Regions from separate parts of the Allobosea sp. 05T433 genome, predicted to be linked through region 1. Evidence: predicted binding sites of a transcription regulator. Region 1 holds the regulator's gene; each other region holds the start of a gene.
The links. The regulator LexA, encoded in region 1, represses DNA repair genes until DNA is damaged. The targets are predictions, from matches to a motif close to TGTTCNNNNTGTGTTCNG.
Positions count from the first base shown of each region.

Region 1 (4,209 bases):
CTGAACGAGGCGGCAAAGTCACTCGGCATCGACGTGCTGGTCGAGGTTCACAACGAAGCTGAGCTCGATCGCGCCCTCGAGCTCGACAGCCCCTTGCTCGGCATCAACAATCGCGACCTTCGCAGCTTTGCCGTCGATCTCGCCGTCACCGAGAGACTTGCACCGCGCGTCCCCGCGGACCGCATCATCGTTGGCGAGAGCGGCATCTTCAGTCATGCCGACATCGCACGGTTGCAGCGCGCCGGCGTCAACACCTTCCTCGTCGGCGAGAGCCTGATGCGGCAGGACGATGTCGCCGCTGCGACCCGTGATCTCCTGACCGGTTCTGCGCGCAGCGCAGCATGAGCAAGCTCAGCCATCTCGACGCCAGCGGCCAGGCCCATATGGTCGATGTTGGCGACAAGGAGGAGACCTCGCGCATCGCTGTCGCCGAGGGCTGTGTCGTCATGCAGCCCGGGACCCTGGCGATCGTGCGCGATGGCGACGCCAAGAAGGGCGACGTGCTTGGCACGGCGCGCCTGGCTGGAATCATGGCCGCCAAGCGCACGCATGAACTGATCCCGCTCTGTCACCCGCTGCTGATCAGCAAGATCAGCGTCGACCTCACCCTGGACGAGACATTGCCCGGGGTGCGCGTGAGCGCTGAGGTCAAGATGAAGGGACAGACCGGCGTCGAGATGGAGGCGTTGACCGCTGTCGGCGTCGCCTGCCTCACAGTTTACGACATGGTCAAGGCGGTCGACCGGGCGATGCGGATCGAAGGCATCAGGCTCGTCCACAAGTCAGGTGGAAAATCCGGCACCTTCGATCTCCCGGAAACTGCGCGATGAGCCTCACGCCCGTCCCCGTCGCCCTGAAGGCGCTAATCGACAGCGTTCCGGCACCGACACCATCAGAAACCCTGCCACTCGCACAATGCGTAGGGCGCGTGCTCGCCGCCGACCTGCAGGCGCTTCGGACCCAGCCCCCCTTTGCCAACTCCGCAATGGACGGATACGCCGTTCGCGCAGACGATATTGCGCCGGCAAATGAATTGCGTGTCATCGGCGAATCGGCTGCCGGTCGTTCCTTCTCAGGGATGGTCCGCTCCAATGAGGCTGTTCGCATCTTCACCGGTGCTCCGATTCCGGAGGGCGCCGATACGATCTTGATTCAGGAGAATGCGGACGGCGTCGGCACTGCGACGATCCGCGTGCGCGAGGGCGCCGAGCGCGGCAAGTTCGTTCGTCAGGCAGGATTGGACTTCTCCGAGGGCGAGGTGTTGCTTCTCGCCGGCAGCCGGCTCGACAGTGCGAGCCTCGGCCTCGCGGCAGCCATGGGCCACCCCATGCTCACTGTGCGTCGCAAGCCACTGGTCGCGATCCTCGCGACTGGCGACGAACTGGTCCAGCCCGGCGAGCCGGTTGGACCCGACCAGATCGTCGCGTCCAACAGTTTTGCGCTCGCCGCGCTGGTCGAGCAGGCCGGCGGCACGGCGCTCGATCTCGGGATTGCCCGCGATGATCATGCCGATCTCGCCGACAAGATTGGCCAGGCACGGAAGGCCGATGCCGATGTGCTGATCACCCTCGGAGGAGCCTCGGTAGGTGAGCACGATCTCGTCCAGGCAGCGTTGATCGGTCAAGGCATGGCGCTCGGCTTCTGGAAGATCGCCATGCGGCCGGGCAAGCCGATGATGATGGGCCGCCTCGGCCGCATGGTCGCGCTCGGCCTGCCCGGAAACCCCGTCTCGTCCATCGTTTGCGGACATCTCTTCGTCGTGCCCCTGCTCAGGACCCTCCTGGGCGTACCGGAACCGGAGCGCGATCTGAGTGAGCCTGCAATCGTCGGAAGAAATTTGCCGGCAAATGATGAGCGGCGAGACTATATGAGGTCGGAACTGACGCTCACTCCGGAAGGATGGCTGGCAACGCCCTTCGCCAAGCAGGATTCGTCGATGCTGGCCACTCTTGCCCGCGCCGACGCGCTACTCATTCGCGAATCGTTTGCTGCGCCGGCAAACAAAGGCGACAACTGCCGGATCATCCGCCTACGCTGAGCGCGCTTGCGGAACACAACGCGAACCTGTATGGTGTTCGTGCTTTGTTTCGATTCCATACAAAGAGCGCCGGCGGGAACCATGCTGACACGCAAACAGTTCGAACTGCTTCGTTTCATCCAGGAACGCCTGCGCGAGACAGGGGTGCCCCCCTCCTTCGACGAGATGAAGGACGCGCTCGATCTGCGCTCCAAGTCCGGTATCCATCGCCTGATCATGGCGCTGGAGGAGCGCGGGTTCATTCGCCGCCTTCCCAATCGAGCCCGAGCGCTGGAGATCATAAAGCTGCCCGAAGGGGCCGGCGGCCCTCAGGCGACGCGCGGACGGTTCAGCCCCTCCGTCGTCCAAGGGGGGCTTGGCAAGGTCCGGCCGATCGCACCGCCCCCGGACGAAGATGTGCGCTCCACGGTTGCGATTCCGGTCATGGGGCGGATTGCCGCCGGTACACCGATTTCCGCCATCCAGAGCCGCAGCCATACCGTGGCACTGCCTGCCGACATGCTTGGCCCCGGTGAACATTTTGCCCTCGAGGTTCGCGGCGACTCGATGGTGGAAGCCGGCATTCTCGACGGCGATACGGTGGTGATCAAGCGTCAGGACACGGCCAATACCGGGGATATCGTCGTGGCTCTGATCGATGACGAGGAAGCAACGCTGAAGCGACTGCGCAAGCGCGGCTCCTCGATCGCGCTCGAGGCTGCCAATCCCGCCTATGAGACAAGGGTGCTGGGACCGGACCGCGTCAAGATTCAGGGCCGCCTGGTCAACCTGATGCGGCGCTACTGAAGCGGCTCGTGTTCTTCGACAGCCGCCAGCGGCAAAGCCGGCGTGCTTGCAGGCCGCTCCCGCTTGCGGCTCCAGGGACGATCGACACCATCCTGCTCTGATAGATGGGCGCGCCAGCCGCCCTTGTTGCCGACAAGGGCGGTCGCGCCATCGCGCGACAATGCCCTGCGGTCGATCAGTCGTGCTGCGCACGGAGCGTTCCACGGAATCGGCGTGATGACCAGATCGGCGCGCCGACAGTCCTCGACGATGGCCAGGCGATCACGTGCAAAGGCAACGCTTCGTCCATCCTTGCTGCGGACGACACAACCCAACGTGTCGCAGGCCGCGCCTTCCCGCAGGCTGTTGTCGTCAGTCCGGCGATTATCGCCATCTGCGTTCAGCCATTGCTGCAGCACGAAGCGGCTCGGTTGCCCCGCCAGGATCATGCGACCATCGCCCCCGCGGACCAGGATGCCGGAACCATCGCGTTCGATCAGGATGTCGGGCCTGTCGGGCTTCGCTGCCACGAGCAGTCCCGCGATCAGGGGGGCGACGGCCAGGAAGCGCAGCGGTGTCGTCCAGAGCGTGATCCAGAGAAGCGCAGCGGCAAAGCATGCGAGCGCCGCGGCCCCGAATGCAGGAATGATCACCGCGGAGTGGTCGAATCCCGCAACCCAGCGCGCGGATTGCAGCACATAGTCCGAAGCGACTCCCATGAGCGCCCAAGCCGGCCAATCCAGGCCGAAGGGATAGGCGAGCACGCCGAAGACAGCGGCAGGCATGACGATCAGGGAAACGAAGGGCAAGGCGAGCGCATTGCCGAGCAGACCGAAGGGGTTGAAGGTCTGGAAGTGATAGGCACCGAACGGTGCGGTTGCGACCGTCGCCAGCACGGTCGTGACCGTGAGCCCGACCACCGCGATCCAGATCGGCCGTAGCGGCCAAGGCAGGTTCGCCGGCGCCTCGGAGTGGCCGCGATCCTCCCAGCGCTCGGCAAAGGCGATCAGCGCCGCGACAGCGCCAAAGGACATCTGGAAGCTTGGACCAAGCAGCGCGTCAGGCTCGCGCAGCAGAACGATCATCGCAGCGAGAGCCAGATTGCGCATGCTGAGCGCCGGGCGATCGACGAGAATCGCACCGAGCATGACCAATGTCATGATCAGCGAGCGCACCGTCGCGACCTCGGCTCCCGAGAAGATGCAATAAGCCGTGGCGCCGAGCATCGCGGCCAGGGCGGCGAGTTTCTTTATGGGCCAGCGCAATGCCAGCGTTTGCGATAGCGCCAGCAGGCCACGGACCAGGCCGAAGATCGTGGCGGAGGCCAGCACCATGTGAAGGCCCGAGATCGAGATGATATGATAGATTCCGGCCGCGCGGAGGTCGATATTGGTCGCCTCCGTGAT
Region 1 is NZ_JBFTKS010000011.1:129,304-133,512, reverse strand. It holds gene trpC (indole-3-glycerol phosphate synthase TrpC) at 1-345, shown strand, start outside; gene moaC (cyclic pyranopterin monophosphate synthase MoaC) at 342-830, shown strand; gene AC1DGP_RS17210 (molybdopterin molybdotransferase MoeA) at 827-2,038, shown strand; gene lexA (transcriptional repressor LexA) at 2,120-2,824, shown strand; gene AC1DGP_RS17200 (ComEC/Rec2 family competence protein) at 2,818-4,209, opposite strand, start outside.

Region 2 (4,209 bases), on a different contig from region 1:
CTCGAGCCCCAAGCTCTCGCCGACGCAAATGGCTGGCTCGAAGGCTATCGCCAGTTCTGGGAGACGACCTTCCAGCGCCTCGACCTCCTTCTCGACGAGATGAAGGCCGAGAAAGGCATGAAACCCAAAGGAGAGTGACGATGATGACGACCGCCGATCTGTCCGTCTCGACGCCCAGCGACCGCGAGGTCCTGATGACCCGCCTCTTCAACGCACCGCGCGAGCTGGTCTTCGAGGCCATGAACCGGCCTGAGCTGCTGAAGAGGTGGTTGAGCGGCCCTCCAGGCTGGTCACTGCAGCATTGCGAGGTCGATTTTCGGGTCGGCGGCAGCTTCCGCCACGTCTGGCACGGACCGGACGGCACCGTGATGGGAATGGGCGGGATCTACCGCGAGATCGCGCGCCCTGAGCGTATCGTCCGAACCGAACTGTTCGACCAGGACTGGACCGGGGGCGAGGCCATCGCGACGCTGGTTCTGACGGAGCAGGCGGGCAAGACCGAACTCGCGCTGACCGTACTCTATTCCTCGCGCGAGGCCCGCGACGGCGCGCTCAGGAGCGGCATGAAGGAAGGCGTCGCCGCAAGCTACGGGAAGCTCGACACCCTGTTCGCTGAAAGGCGGCAGGCCGCCTGAGCCATTCCACCTGAGCCGTTTCACCGATCAGTTCCGGAAGCCCTGCACTCGCAGCATTCGGGCGACCGCCCCGCGCTCAGCAAGCAAGAGGAGGAGACGACCATGCAGAAGATCACCCCGTTCCTGTGGTTCGATGGCCAGGCTGAGGAGGCGGCAAAATTCTACACCTCCATCTTCAAGAATTCGAAGCTCGGCGGCGTCTCGCCTATGGCCGCATCCTTCGAGCTCGAAGGCCTGCAATTCACGGCACTCAATGGCGGCCCACGCTTCAAGTTCACGGAAGCGATCTCGCTCTATGTGAACTGCGAAACCCAGGACGAGGTCGATTACTACTGGGACAGGCTCGGAGACGGTGGACAGATCCAGCAATGCGGCTGGCTGAAGGACAGGTTCGGCATCTCCTGGCAGGTCATCCCGTCAGTGCTGCCCAAGCTGTTGAGCAGTCCCGAACAGGAGAAGGCCGGCCGGGCCATGCAGGCGATGATGCAGATGCAGAAGATCGACATCGCCGCGCTTCAGAGGGCCTATGACGGCTAAAGCATCGGCCCGAAAAGTAGATTGCGGTTTTCGGGAAAGCCGATGCAAACACAGAAGCTTAGAACATCGGACCGGATATGATATCCGGTCCGATGTTCTAAGCGGCGCGCAGTCACGGCTAGGCCCGGCGCGCGCGTCAGACGCGCCTGACGTTCTAGAAGGTCGGGAAGCTCCGCGCTCAAGTCCGTTCCTCAGCTTGCGCGACAGCGCAGCTTCAGCCCACTCGTTATTGCGGGTGCCCGATAGACGGTCCTTCGCGCCTGGACGGCGGTCGGGTCTGACTGCTCGAGCGCGAATAAATGCAATCTCGCACCGAGATTCGCGATCTAAGTCATCGAATGCCGCTGGCCGCTCTTGGCAATGATGGAGGGAGAGCCGCCCCGTCCTTCGGATACCAACAAAAAGGCCGCTCCGAACGGTCGGGAGCGACCTTCTGATCCTGAGGAGATTGCGATCCGCAAAGCGGTTCGCCCTCGCTTGCCCTAGAACGGGATATCGTCGTCCAGGTGGGTGCTCGACGAACGCCCGCCGCCGCCGCTGGACATAGCCGGCTGGCGCGAGCCGCCACCGCTGCCCATCGGGCTCGAACGCCCGAAGGAACCGCCGCCGCCCGAACGGTCCTCGACCGAACCGCCGCCCTCGCCATACTCGTCCGATCCGCCCTGCCCGCGGCTGTCGAGAATGGTGAGTTCGCCGCGGAAGCGCTGCAGCACGATTTCGGTCGTGTACTTCTCGACGCCGGACTGATCCTGCCACTTGCGCGTCTGGAGCTGGCCCTCGATGTAAACCTTCGAGCCCTTCTTCAGATACTGCTCCGCGACCTTGGCGAGATTCTCGTTGAAGATCACCACCGAGTGCCACTCGGTCTTTTCCTTGCGCTCACCGGACTGCTTGTCGCGCCAGGTCTCGGACGTGGCGATGCGCAGATTGACGACCGGCTCGCCGCTGCCGAGCCGGCGCACCTCGGGGTCGCGCCCGAGATTACCGACCAGAATGACCTTGTTGACGCTACCAGCCATGAGAGGCTCCATTTCCTGCGCACATCTGCAAATCCGATCGACGACCGGAGCCGGACCCTAGCGCCCGCAGACGTCACTATCAACAATGTTCTTGCTTTGTTCAAGCTCGTTTTGCAGAGTTGTCCCCTGTCTTCATCAGGATTCGCGAGGCAGCCGCCGGAGGTCGGACGAGCCTCGGCGGACGGCGGCACCGATCGCCAAACCGGACGCCCTACTCCTGACGCGAATTGTCAGGAGAAAGACAGCAGCCTATCCCGCTGCATGATATTCATGCCTGCCAGACCGCCGTGAGGCTGGCATGGCCGGGCATTTGCCCTATCTCTACGCCTTACCCGAACGGACGCCCCGATGGCCCGCAAGACCTCTTTGGCTGAACAAGCCGCCACGCTTGAGGACATGTTCGACCGCAACCGCGCGGCCGATCCGAATGCACGCGTGATTTCCGTGCGCGGCGCGCGCGAGCACAATCTCAAGAATGTCGACCTGGCGATTCCGCGCGACAAGCTCGTGGTCTTCACCGGCCTTTCAGGCTCGGGCAAATCCTCGCTCGCCTTCGACACGATCTACGCCGAGGGCCAGCGCCGCTATGTCGAGTCCCTCTCGGCCTATGCCCGCCAGTTCCTCGAGATGATGCAGAAGCCCGATGTCGACCAGATCGACGGGCTCTCGCCGGCCATCTCGATCGAGCAGAAGACGACCTCGAAGAACCCGCGCTCGACAGTCGGCACCGTCACCGAGATCCACGACTACATGCGCCTGCTCTGGGCACGTGCCGGCATCCCCTACTCGCCGGCGACGGGCCTGCCGATCGAGAGCCAGACGGTCAGCCAGATGGTCGACCGGCTGCTGGAGTTGCCGGAGAAGACGCGCGGCTATCTGCTGGCGCCCGTGGTGCGCGGTCGCAAGGGCGAATACCGCAAGGAACTGGCCGACTGGCTGAAGCGCGGCTTCCAGCGCGTCAAGATCGACGGCCAGTTCTACGAGATCCCGGACGCTCCCGCCCTCGACAAGAAGTTCAAGCACGACATCGACGTGGTGGTCGACCGCATCGTCATACGCCCCGACCTCGCCGCACGCCTGTCCGACTCGCTGGAACAGGCTCTGGAGCTCGCCGAGGGTATCGCGGTCTTCGAATATGCCGACGAGAAGGAGGAGAGCGGCGAGGCCAGGCGCATCACCTTCTCCTCGAAATTCGCCTGCCCCGTCTCCGGCTTCACCATCCCCGAGATCGAGCCCAGGCTCTTTTCATTCAACAACCCGTTCGGCGCCTGCCCGACCTGCGATGGTCTCGGCCACGAGATGCGCATCGATGCCAATCTGATCGTGCCCGACAATTCCATCTCACTGAAGAAGGGGGCGATCGCGCCCTGGGCCAAGTCGACCTCGCCCTATTACGGCCAGACACTGGACGCGCTCGCCAAGCATTTCGGCTTCTCGATGACCAAGCCCTGGTCCGAGCTGCCGAAGCAGGCGCACGATGCCATCCTGTTCGGCACCGGCACCGAGCCGGTGCGGTTCGCCTATAATGACGGCCTGCGCGCCTATGAGGTGAAGAAGCCCTTCGAGGGCGTCATCACAAACATGGAGCGGCGCTGGAAGGAGACGGAGTCCGACTGGGCGCGTGAGGAAATCGGCCGCTTCATGTCCGAGACGCCCTGCGCCGCCTGCAACGGTTTTCGCCTGAAGCCCGAGGCGCTGGCGGTGAAGATCGCCGGTAGTCATATCGGCGAGATTTCCCGCCTCTCGGTTCGCGATGCGCTGGCCTGGGTCTCCGATCTGCCGCGCCATCTCACGCCGAAGCAGACCGAGATCGCGACGCGCATCCTCAAGGAGATCCGCGACCGCCTGACCTTCCTGCTCGACGTCGGGCTGGAATATCTGACGCTGGCGCGCGGCTCCGGCACGCTCTCGGGCGGCGAGAGCCAGCGTATCCGCCTCGCCTCGCAGATCGGCTCGGGCCTCACCGGCGTCCTCTATGTGCTGGACGAGCCCTCGATCGGCCTGCACCAACGCGACAA
Region 2 is NZ_JBFTKS010000007.1:117,528-121,736, reverse strand. It holds gene AC1DGP_RS11965 (ArsR/SmtB family transcription factor) at 1-138, shown strand, start outside; gene AC1DGP_RS11960 (SRPBCC family protein) at 141-635, shown strand; gene AC1DGP_RS11955 (VOC family protein) at 738-1,172, shown strand; gene AC1DGP_RS11950 (single-stranded DNA-binding protein) at 1,655-2,191, opposite strand; gene uvrA (excinuclease ABC subunit UvrA) at 2,588-4,209, shown strand, end outside.
Region 2: a site for LexA is predicted at 2,278-2,295, ahead of AC1DGP_RS11950 (single-stranded DNA-binding protein). Genes of this name have one in related genera too.

Region 3 (4,209 bases), on a different contig from region 1:
TTCGGGAAACGCCAGGCGTTTGCGGCGAATTTCGCGAGATCGACCTCCGAGCCGATCGCGGAGAGGGTGACGCAGGCGATGAAGATGGCGGCGCCGAGCAGGGCCTGGCGGCGCTTTGCGCCCATCTCGCGCCGATAGAGATCGGCATGGCCGCGAATGGTGGGGTCGTTGCGATCGATCGTCAGGGGCATGTTGGTTCCGTCGCGGGGTTCGCCAGTCGCGGCGGGACGCCACTCCGTCATGGCCGGGACAAACCTGGCCATGACGGTCGGCGGGTAAGCGCTTACGAAGACTTCTTCTTGCGGAGCGCGTCGACGAACTTGTTCAGTTCGATGATCGGGTCGTAGGCCTTGTTGTCGACCGCGACGAGCGGGCCCTGCTTGCCTTCATAGATCTTGTCGAAGGCGACCTTGTCCTTGGTGGCGAGGTTGAGGACGGCGTCGCGGATCGAGGCCTTGAGCGGCTCCGGCAGGTCGGAAAGATAGGCCATCGGCGAGTTCACGATCTGCTCGGACTTGTAGATGATCCGGAAATCGTCGGCCTTGACCATGTTCTTGCGGGCCATGCGCTGCAGGTTGGATTCCTGCTCGTCGTTCCACCAGTTGGCGGCGATGTCGACGGTGCCCTGGCCGAGCGCGATGACCGCGTTCTCGTGGCTGCCGGTATAGACGACCTTGCCGAAGAAGGTCTCGGGCTCGATCTTCATGCCGTCGAGCACGAAGCGCGGCACATTGTTGCCAGAGGTGGAATTGGGATCGACGAGGCCGAGATTCTTGCCCTTCAGGTCCTCGACCTTCTGATAGGGCGAGTCCTTCTTCACGTAGAAGACGGAGTGGTAGCCCTTGGTGCCGTCGAGATTGGTCTCGATCGCGAAGGCATCGACCTTGGCGCCGGTCATGCGGGCGCGGGCGAAGGAGGCGGGGCCGTACATGCCGATATGGATGTTGCCGGCGCGCTGGCCTTCGATGATCGCGGCATAGTCGTTGGCGATGCGCAGCGTCACCTTGGTGCCGAGTTCCTTCGCGAGGTAGTTGACGAAGGGGGTGTAGCGCTCGACGACGCCAGACGCGTTCTCGGACGGGATGATGGCGAAGATCAGCTCCGGATACTTGGCTTTCCAGTCCTGCGCGAAGGCGGGAGCGGCGAGCGTCGCGGCCAGGCCGGCGGCGGCGAGCGTGAGGGTATGACGACGGGTCAGCATGGTTTGCTCCTGTTGAAGGCTGTTGGCGGTCTTTTCAGGTGTGAGCGGTCCTGGCCGGGCTTGAACCCGGCTCAGGCCGCGGTCTGCTTGGCGCGCTTGGCTTCGGCGATGGCGATGGCATCGAGCGCGTCGAGCGCCTCGGCGCCGGCATCCTTGGCCTCGATGCCGTAAAGTTCGGCCGCGATCTCGCGGGTCAGCGCCTGCGGCACGTCGTCGAACACGACCTTGCCTGCGGCCATGCCGATCAGTCGGTCGCAATATTTCGCCGCGATATCGAGATCATGCAGATTGCAGATCACGGTGATGCCGTCCTCGCGATTAATGCGGAAGAGCGCATCCATCACGACCTGGGTGTTGCGCGGATCGAGCGAAGCGATCGGCTCGTCGGCGAGAATGACCTTCGGCTCCTGGACCAGGGCGCGGGCGATCGCGACGCGCTGCTGCTGGCCGCCCGAGAGGGTCTCGGCGCGCTGGGCCAGAAGATGGCCCATGTCGAGACGCTCGAGTGCGGCGATGGCGCGGATCTTGTCGTCCGGCGAGAAGCTCTTCACCAGCGTCAGGAAGGCGGAGCGGTGATTGAGCCGGCCGAGCAGGACATTGGTCAGCACGTCGAGGCGTCCGACGAGATTGAACTGCTGGAAGATCATCGCGGTGTCGCGACGCCAGGCGCGCAGTTCGGCGCCCTTCAATGCGGTGACATCGCGCTCGTCGCTGATCAGGCGGCCGGAACTCGGCTCCGCCAAGCGGTTGATCATGCGCAGCAGGGTCGACTTGCCGGCGCCGGAGCGGCCGATGACGCCGACCATTTCGCCCTTCGGGATCGACAGCGAGACATTGTCCACGGCGGCTTTGCCGCTGAAGCGCTTGGTCAGGCCTTCGATACGCAGCATGAACGGTCTTCCCATCGAGGAGCGAGCATGGCGACATCCGGACATGGGCGAGGCGCAGTCCGGAGCTCATGCTCTCTTGCAGTGCGCAAACCGGTATCGGCGACAGATGACAGGGCCGTGACAGCAGGATCGGGGGCTATGGGGCGGGGCGTCACGGAGGCTGTTGACTCGTCTGAGGCGGCGGAGTCATAAAGAACAAAATAGGAACATTTGGAGTGCCAAGACGTGAGCGATCATGCCGTCGCCGCGCTGCGGCGAAGCATTGCCGGTTTGGAAAGCGTCTCCGTCTCGCTGGGCGGGGAGGCGAGCTTCAGCCTTGGCCACGCGGCGGCCGATGCGGCGCTGGGGCCGCTGCGCCGCCATGCCCTGCACGAGATCGTGGCTGCGGCGCATCAGGCTCCGGCGGCGACGGGCTTCGTCGCCGGGCTGATCGCGCGGCTGGAGCGGCGGCCGGTCGTCTGGCTGCGGCAGGATTCCGCCGGCGCGGAAGGGGGCGAACTCTATGCGCCGGGGCTTGCAGCGTTCGGGCTCGATCCCGACCGGGTGCTTGCGGTGCGGGGGCGCGATCCGCTTGCCGTGCTGAAGGCGGCGGGCGACGCCTTTCCGCGCGGCAATGACCCGCGCTCGGGTATCGGCGCGGTGGTGATCGAGCTCGAAGGTGCGCCGGCCTGCCTCGATCTCACGGCCAGCCGGCGTCTCGTCCTGGCGGCGCGGGATGCCGGCGCGACGGCTTTTCTCCTGCGGCTGGGAAGCAGTCCTGCTCCAAGCGCGGCGACGATCCGCTGGTCGGTTTCGGCGGCGCCTTCGGAGGGGCGGATGAGAGCGCATGGGCCGGGCCGGCCGAGTTTTGCGGTCACGGTGCTGCGCAACCGGCATGGGGCGACAGGGCAGTGGGTGATGGAGTGGGACAGTCATGCGTATAGCTTCCGCGAGCCGCTTCCTGTCGCTCTGGTTCCCGCGCCTGCCCATCGACCGGATCAGACGCAGCCAGGGCGCATCCGTTCGGGCAATATCGCAGAGGCCTGGCCCGCAGCCCGGCGGGCCAGCGGATGATCCTGGTCCTCTTGTTGTGGTGGGCAAGGCGAAGGGCGCCTTCCGGCTGACGAGCCTCGATGCCGAAGCCGAACGTCTCGGCCTTCATGCGACCATGGCGCTGGCCGATGCGCGGGCGATGATCCCGCGGCTGGTCGTGGTCGAGGAGGACAGGGCGGCCGATGCGGCCCTGCTCTACGCCGTTGCCGACTGGTGCGACCGCTATACACCGCTGGTCGCGCTCGATGGCGAGGATGGATTGCTGCTCGATATCTCGGGCTGCACCCATCTCTTTGGCGGCGAGGCCGCGCTTGGCCGCGACTGCCTGCTTCGGCTGAAACGACAGGGCTTTACGCTGCGCGCCGCCATTGCCGGGACGGCGCGCGCCGCCTGGGGTGTCGCGCGCTATGGGCGCGGCGGCATCGTGCCGCCGGACGGGGAGAGCGAGGCCCTGTGGCCCTTGCCGACCGCGGCGCTTGGACTGGAGGCGGCACGGCAGCACGGGCTCGCGCGCATGGGCCTCACCCATATCGCCGATCTGGAGACGCGGCCGCGCGCGCCGCTGGCCGCCCGTTTCGGCCGCGACCTGCTCGACAGGCTCGACCAGGCGCTTGGCCGCCTGCCGCAGGCGCTGTCCCCGCGACGACCGCTGCCGGACTGTATGGCGGAGCGGCGTTTTGCCGAGCCGCTGGCGCATGAGGCCGGTATCCGGGCCGCCCTGGCCGGCCTGGAGGAAAGTCTCGCCGGCATGCTGGAAGCGCGGGGCGAAGGCGCAAGACTGTTCGAGGCGAGCTTTTTCCGCAGTGACGGGGCCGTGCGCCGTCTCGGCATCGAGACCGGGATGCCGTTGCGCGATCCGGCTGCGCTCGACCGGCTCTTCGCCCTGAAGCTGGATGCCTTGGCGGACCCGCTCGATCCCGGCTTCGGCTTCGACCTGATCCGGCTCTCGGCCGGTGCGACCGAGCCTTTCGCCGTCGATCAGGGAACGCTCGCCGCCGGGGGGAAGGAGGAGCCCGACGAAGCCGCCGCCGAGCGGGCATTGACGGAGGTCGCCGATGCGATCGCGGCCCGGATCGGCCCGGATCG
Region 3 is NZ_JBFTKS010000012.1:80,036-84,244, forward strand. It holds gene phnE (phosphonate ABC transporter, permease protein PhnE) at 1-191, opposite strand, end outside; gene phnD (phosphonate ABC transporter substrate-binding protein) at 284-1,201, opposite strand; gene phnC (phosphonate ABC transporter ATP-binding protein) at 1,273-2,091, opposite strand; gene AC1DGP_RS18025 (ImuA family protein) at 2,317-3,144, shown strand; gene AC1DGP_RS18030 (Y-family DNA polymerase) at 3,164-4,209, shown strand, end outside.
Region 3: a site for LexA is predicted at 2,283-2,300, ahead of AC1DGP_RS18025 (ImuA family protein). Genes of this name have one in related genera too.

Region 4 (4,209 bases), on a different contig from region 1:
GGGGGAATGTGCGATCGAGGATCCGGTGACGTTCCAGCGCTTGACCATGCCCGACGGTTCCAGGATCGAGTTGGACAGCGCGATCACCGTGCGGTGCTCTCTTGCGCTCGAGGTTCTCGCCTGGATCCGCGACGATCTCGCTGCGCTGGCGAGGCAGGAGAACGCCCGGCTTGCGAAGCTGACAGGGGTCGGCGGATATGCCTGCCGGTCACGAAACGCCGATACAGGTGCGCCGATCAGTGAGCATGCGAGCGGCAACGCTCTCGATGTCGGCGGGTTGCTGATGCAGGATGGCCGCGCCGTGGCATTCGCGGGTCAGGAGCCTCTGTCCCGCTCAATGCGCGACGCGGTGCAGAAGAGCGTCTGCCAACGGTTCGCCACCGTGCTCGGCCCGGGAGCCGACAGTTCCCACAAGGACCATCTTCATCTCGACATGCGCCAGCGCTCGCGAGGGTTTCGCATTTGCCAGTGGACGGTCGAATGAAGAGCAGTCCTGTTCTCCCCCCAGTCAGCATGCCAGACGCCGTCGGCGGAATGCCGATGGCGACGCGCTGGCGCCATGGCTGACGGTCAAGCCGGGTTCGCCTTCGCAGGCGGCGCGGGTGCCGCTTCACCGTCCGACCGCTCCCAGCCGAAGACGCTCCGGCCACCATACTCGGCGGAGCGCAGTCTCTCCTCCGTGACATACTCATCCAACGTCGGACCGGAGACGACGCGCTCCAGGCGCCGGCTTTCCCGGTCCAGACGTGCGATGGCAGCGAGCCTGTCGTCCTGACCGAGTTTCGCCCGATCGATGGCGGATTTCAGCACCGCGATCGTCTGGTCGTAGACCTTGGTGGGCACGGCGAACGGCTGTCTGTCCTTGCCGCCATGGGCGAGAGAGAAGCGCGCAGGATCGGCGAACCGGCACGGCGCGCCATGGATCACTTCCGCGACCATCGCAAGCGAACGGACCGTGCGGGCGCCGACGCCGGGCACGAGCAGCAATTCCGAGAAATCGGCGGGGGCGCTGTCGGCGGCTGCGGCGAGCGCACCATGGAGCCGTCGCGCAATCACGTCCTTGGGCCTGACCTCGTGATGTGCCGGCATGACGAGATGAGGTAGGGAAAGCTGCGCCGGCGACAGGACCGGCGGCGCCCGGTCGCGCTCCAGCGCCGCAAATTCCCTCACGATCCCCGACGGTCCGATGTCGCGCAGCAGATCGATCTGGCCGTTGCGGGAGAGGGCGGCGCGCCTGTCGGTCAGATTGATGATGCTGCCCTGGTTCTTGCCATCGATGGCGGCATGTGGCGCCTCGACGAAACTGCCCAGCCCTTCAGACTGCCAGTGATAGCGCCGGGCGAGGCCGCCATCGCCATTCATGCCCTGCTGCACCACGACCCAATGGCCGTCATTCCCGACGAAGAAGCCATGGAGATAGAGGTCGAAGCCGTCCTGCACGGCGGCACTGTCGACCTTGGCGACCAGCCGGCTCGCGGTGGCGAGCGCCTGTCCGTCGAACCCGACCCTCGCTCCAATCTGTTCGAGCTCGGCCGGTGTCTCGCGCGAATGGCGGCCCCGCCCGCCACAGACATGCAGGCCCAGCTCGCCCGACAGCGGAGCCAGCCCACGCTTGAGCGCGCCTATCACGCTGGTGGTGATACCCGACGAGTGCCAGTCCATTCCCATCACCGCCCCGAAGGACTGGAACCAGAATGGATGCGCCAACCGCCGCAGCAACTCGTCGCGGCCATAATGATGGATGATCGCCGCGCAGATGACCGCGCCGAGCTGCGTCATGCGCCGACCGAGCCAGGCGGGCACGCGGCCATGGTGGAGCGGAAGGTCGGCGCTGCCGGATCGCCGGGTCATGGCGAAGTCTCGCGAACGAAAGAGGAACGCCTGATATAGCCCGGCCTGTCCCCGCTTTCTACAGAAATTGATCCTCGTCGAGGCGGCTGGTCCTGTCGCTCCGTTGCGCCCGACCGCCGGTCGTCGCCGTGCACATCAAGATTCCGTTCAAATCCCGGCTATCTCGGCTGCAACCAACTTACCAATCCCCGGCAGGAAGCCGTCATCCTCTCCGATCGCTTCGCCCTGGGTGAAGACGGTCAGGATGAAGTCCTCGCCGCCAGGCAGGATGGCGCGCATCGTGTCGTGGCGGCGAAATTCGGCGCGTGCATCGCCCAGCCAGCGGGTCCGTCCGGCCTTGGACCAGATCCGCGAACCGTCCGGCAGGCCGCCGCCGAGATATCCGAGCAGTTGATAGGCGCCGCGGGCCCGGTCGGGACTTTCCTGGTCGCGAATGAGGTGGTCGCGCACCCGCTTCAGGCGAGCTTCCGGCAACAACGAGGAGCCATAAAAGATCTCTGACATCAGACGCGCCATTGCGATCGGCGTCAGGCGGTTGTGGCCGATGGGAGAGAGATCGAGCCCGATTTTCTCGCGGCCGTAGCGCAAATCATCCATCAGCTTCTGGTCGAGATTGATGCCGACCAACTCGGACCAGCCCAAGCCGGCGAAGAAGCGGTTGATCTCCCGGCGGCGCTCGCACCAGTCGGCCAGGGCCTCCCCCTGCAGCAATGTGTCGCCGGTCGTGCCGGTGAGCAGGTCGATGATGTAGTTCGTTGCCGAATTGGACGACCAGAGGATCATGTCGCGCATCGCGCGGTCGAGTTCCTCATGCTCGGTCAACCGTCCCTCCGTGAGGGCCGCCTGCGCCGCGACGAGGTGAAAGACCTTGACCAAAGAGCATGGGTAGCTCCGCCAGTCGGCATGGCGGGCAGCTCCAACCGGTTTCTCACCAGCAGGCTGAGGGCGCAGCAGGACATAGGCGAACTGGTCCAGCGGGACACCACGTCCGGAATAGATCGAAGACGCATGGGCCTCGATGGCGCGGCCGATCCGCTGCAGTTCTGTATCGTCGCGAAAGAAGCTCATGATGTCCTCATGGCGCAGGCATCGGCCGCGCAGGAAAAGGTCAGCCCTTCGGGCGCAAGGCGGTGTCGACCCCCTCGCCGATCAGGGCGAAGGTCACACCGGTATAGATGATGGCGAGACCCGGGCAGGTCGCGATCCACCAGGCGTCGAACAGGAACTCGCGGCCGTCCGAGATCATCAGCCCCCATTCCGGTGTCGGCGGCTGGATGCCGAGGCCGAGGAAGCTGAGCGAGGTCACGGCCAGGATCGTCAGGACGACATCCGCCATTGCATAGACGATTGCCGGGGTCACGGCGTTGGGCAGGACATGCCTGGCAACGATGTGCCGGTCGGTACCGCCGAAACTGCGCGCTGCCTGCACGAATTCGAGTTCGCGCAGCACCAGCACCTCGCCACGGACAATGCGGGCAAACGAGATCCAGTTCACCAGCAGGAAGGCGAGATAGAGGTTGAATTCCCCGGGACCCAGCACGCCGACGATGGCGATCACCAGGACATGGAAGGGGAAGGCCCAGAAGATGTCGGTGATACGCATGATCACGGTATCGACGCGGCCACCGACATAGCCGGAGAGCGCACCGATCGCCGCGCCCAACATGGCCGGCGCCGCGACACAGATCAGTGCCACCCTCAGATCGACGAGACCGCCCGCCATGACCCGCGAGGCGACATCGCGCCCGAGATCGTCCGTGCCGAACCAGTGGCCGAGTGAGGGCGGCTGCAACGTATTGCCGTAGTCGATGAGGAAGGGATCATGCGGTGTCCAGACTTGCCCCAGCCCGACGAACAGGCTCAGCAGGGCGAGCATCACGAGGCCGATCAGCAGCGTCGGATTGAGGCGGCGCAGTCGCGTCATGGTTCAATCCAGCCTGATGCGCGGGTCGGCCAGCGCGTAGGCGATATCCGTCGCCAGGTTGATCAGGACCACGAGCACGGCAAAGACGATGGTCAGCCCCTGGATCATCGGGTAGTCGCGGGCGAATATCGATTCAACGAAGAGCGAGCCGAGCCCGGGCAGGGCGAAGACCGTTTCGATCACGACCGTGCCACCGATGATCCAGCTCGTATGTGCGCCGAGCACCGAGATCGAGCTGATCAGGGCATTCGGCAGGACGTGCACGCGCATCGTGCGGTTGGTGCCATTACCCTTGGCCCGGGCCGTCGTGACATAATCCGAGCCGAGCACGTTCAGGATGCCGCTGCGCAGGCTGCGGATCGTCAGCGATGCCGTCGCGAGGGCAATCACCAGGGCGGGAAGCGTCAGATGATGCAGCCGCGAAAGAAAGCCGT
Region 4 is NZ_JBFTKS010000033.1:10,857-15,065, reverse strand. It holds gene AC1DGP_RS30075 (extensin-like domain-containing protein) at 1-484, shown strand, start outside; gene AC1DGP_RS30070 (DUF763 domain-containing protein) at 571-1,851, opposite strand; gene AC1DGP_RS30065 (serine hydrolase) at 1,999-2,919, opposite strand; gene AC1DGP_RS30060 (ABC transporter permease) at 2,960-3,775, opposite strand; gene AC1DGP_RS30055 (ABC transporter permease) at 3,779-4,209, opposite strand, start outside.
Region 4: a site for LexA is predicted at 1,863-1,880, ahead of AC1DGP_RS30070 (DUF763 domain-containing protein). Genes of this name have one in related genera too.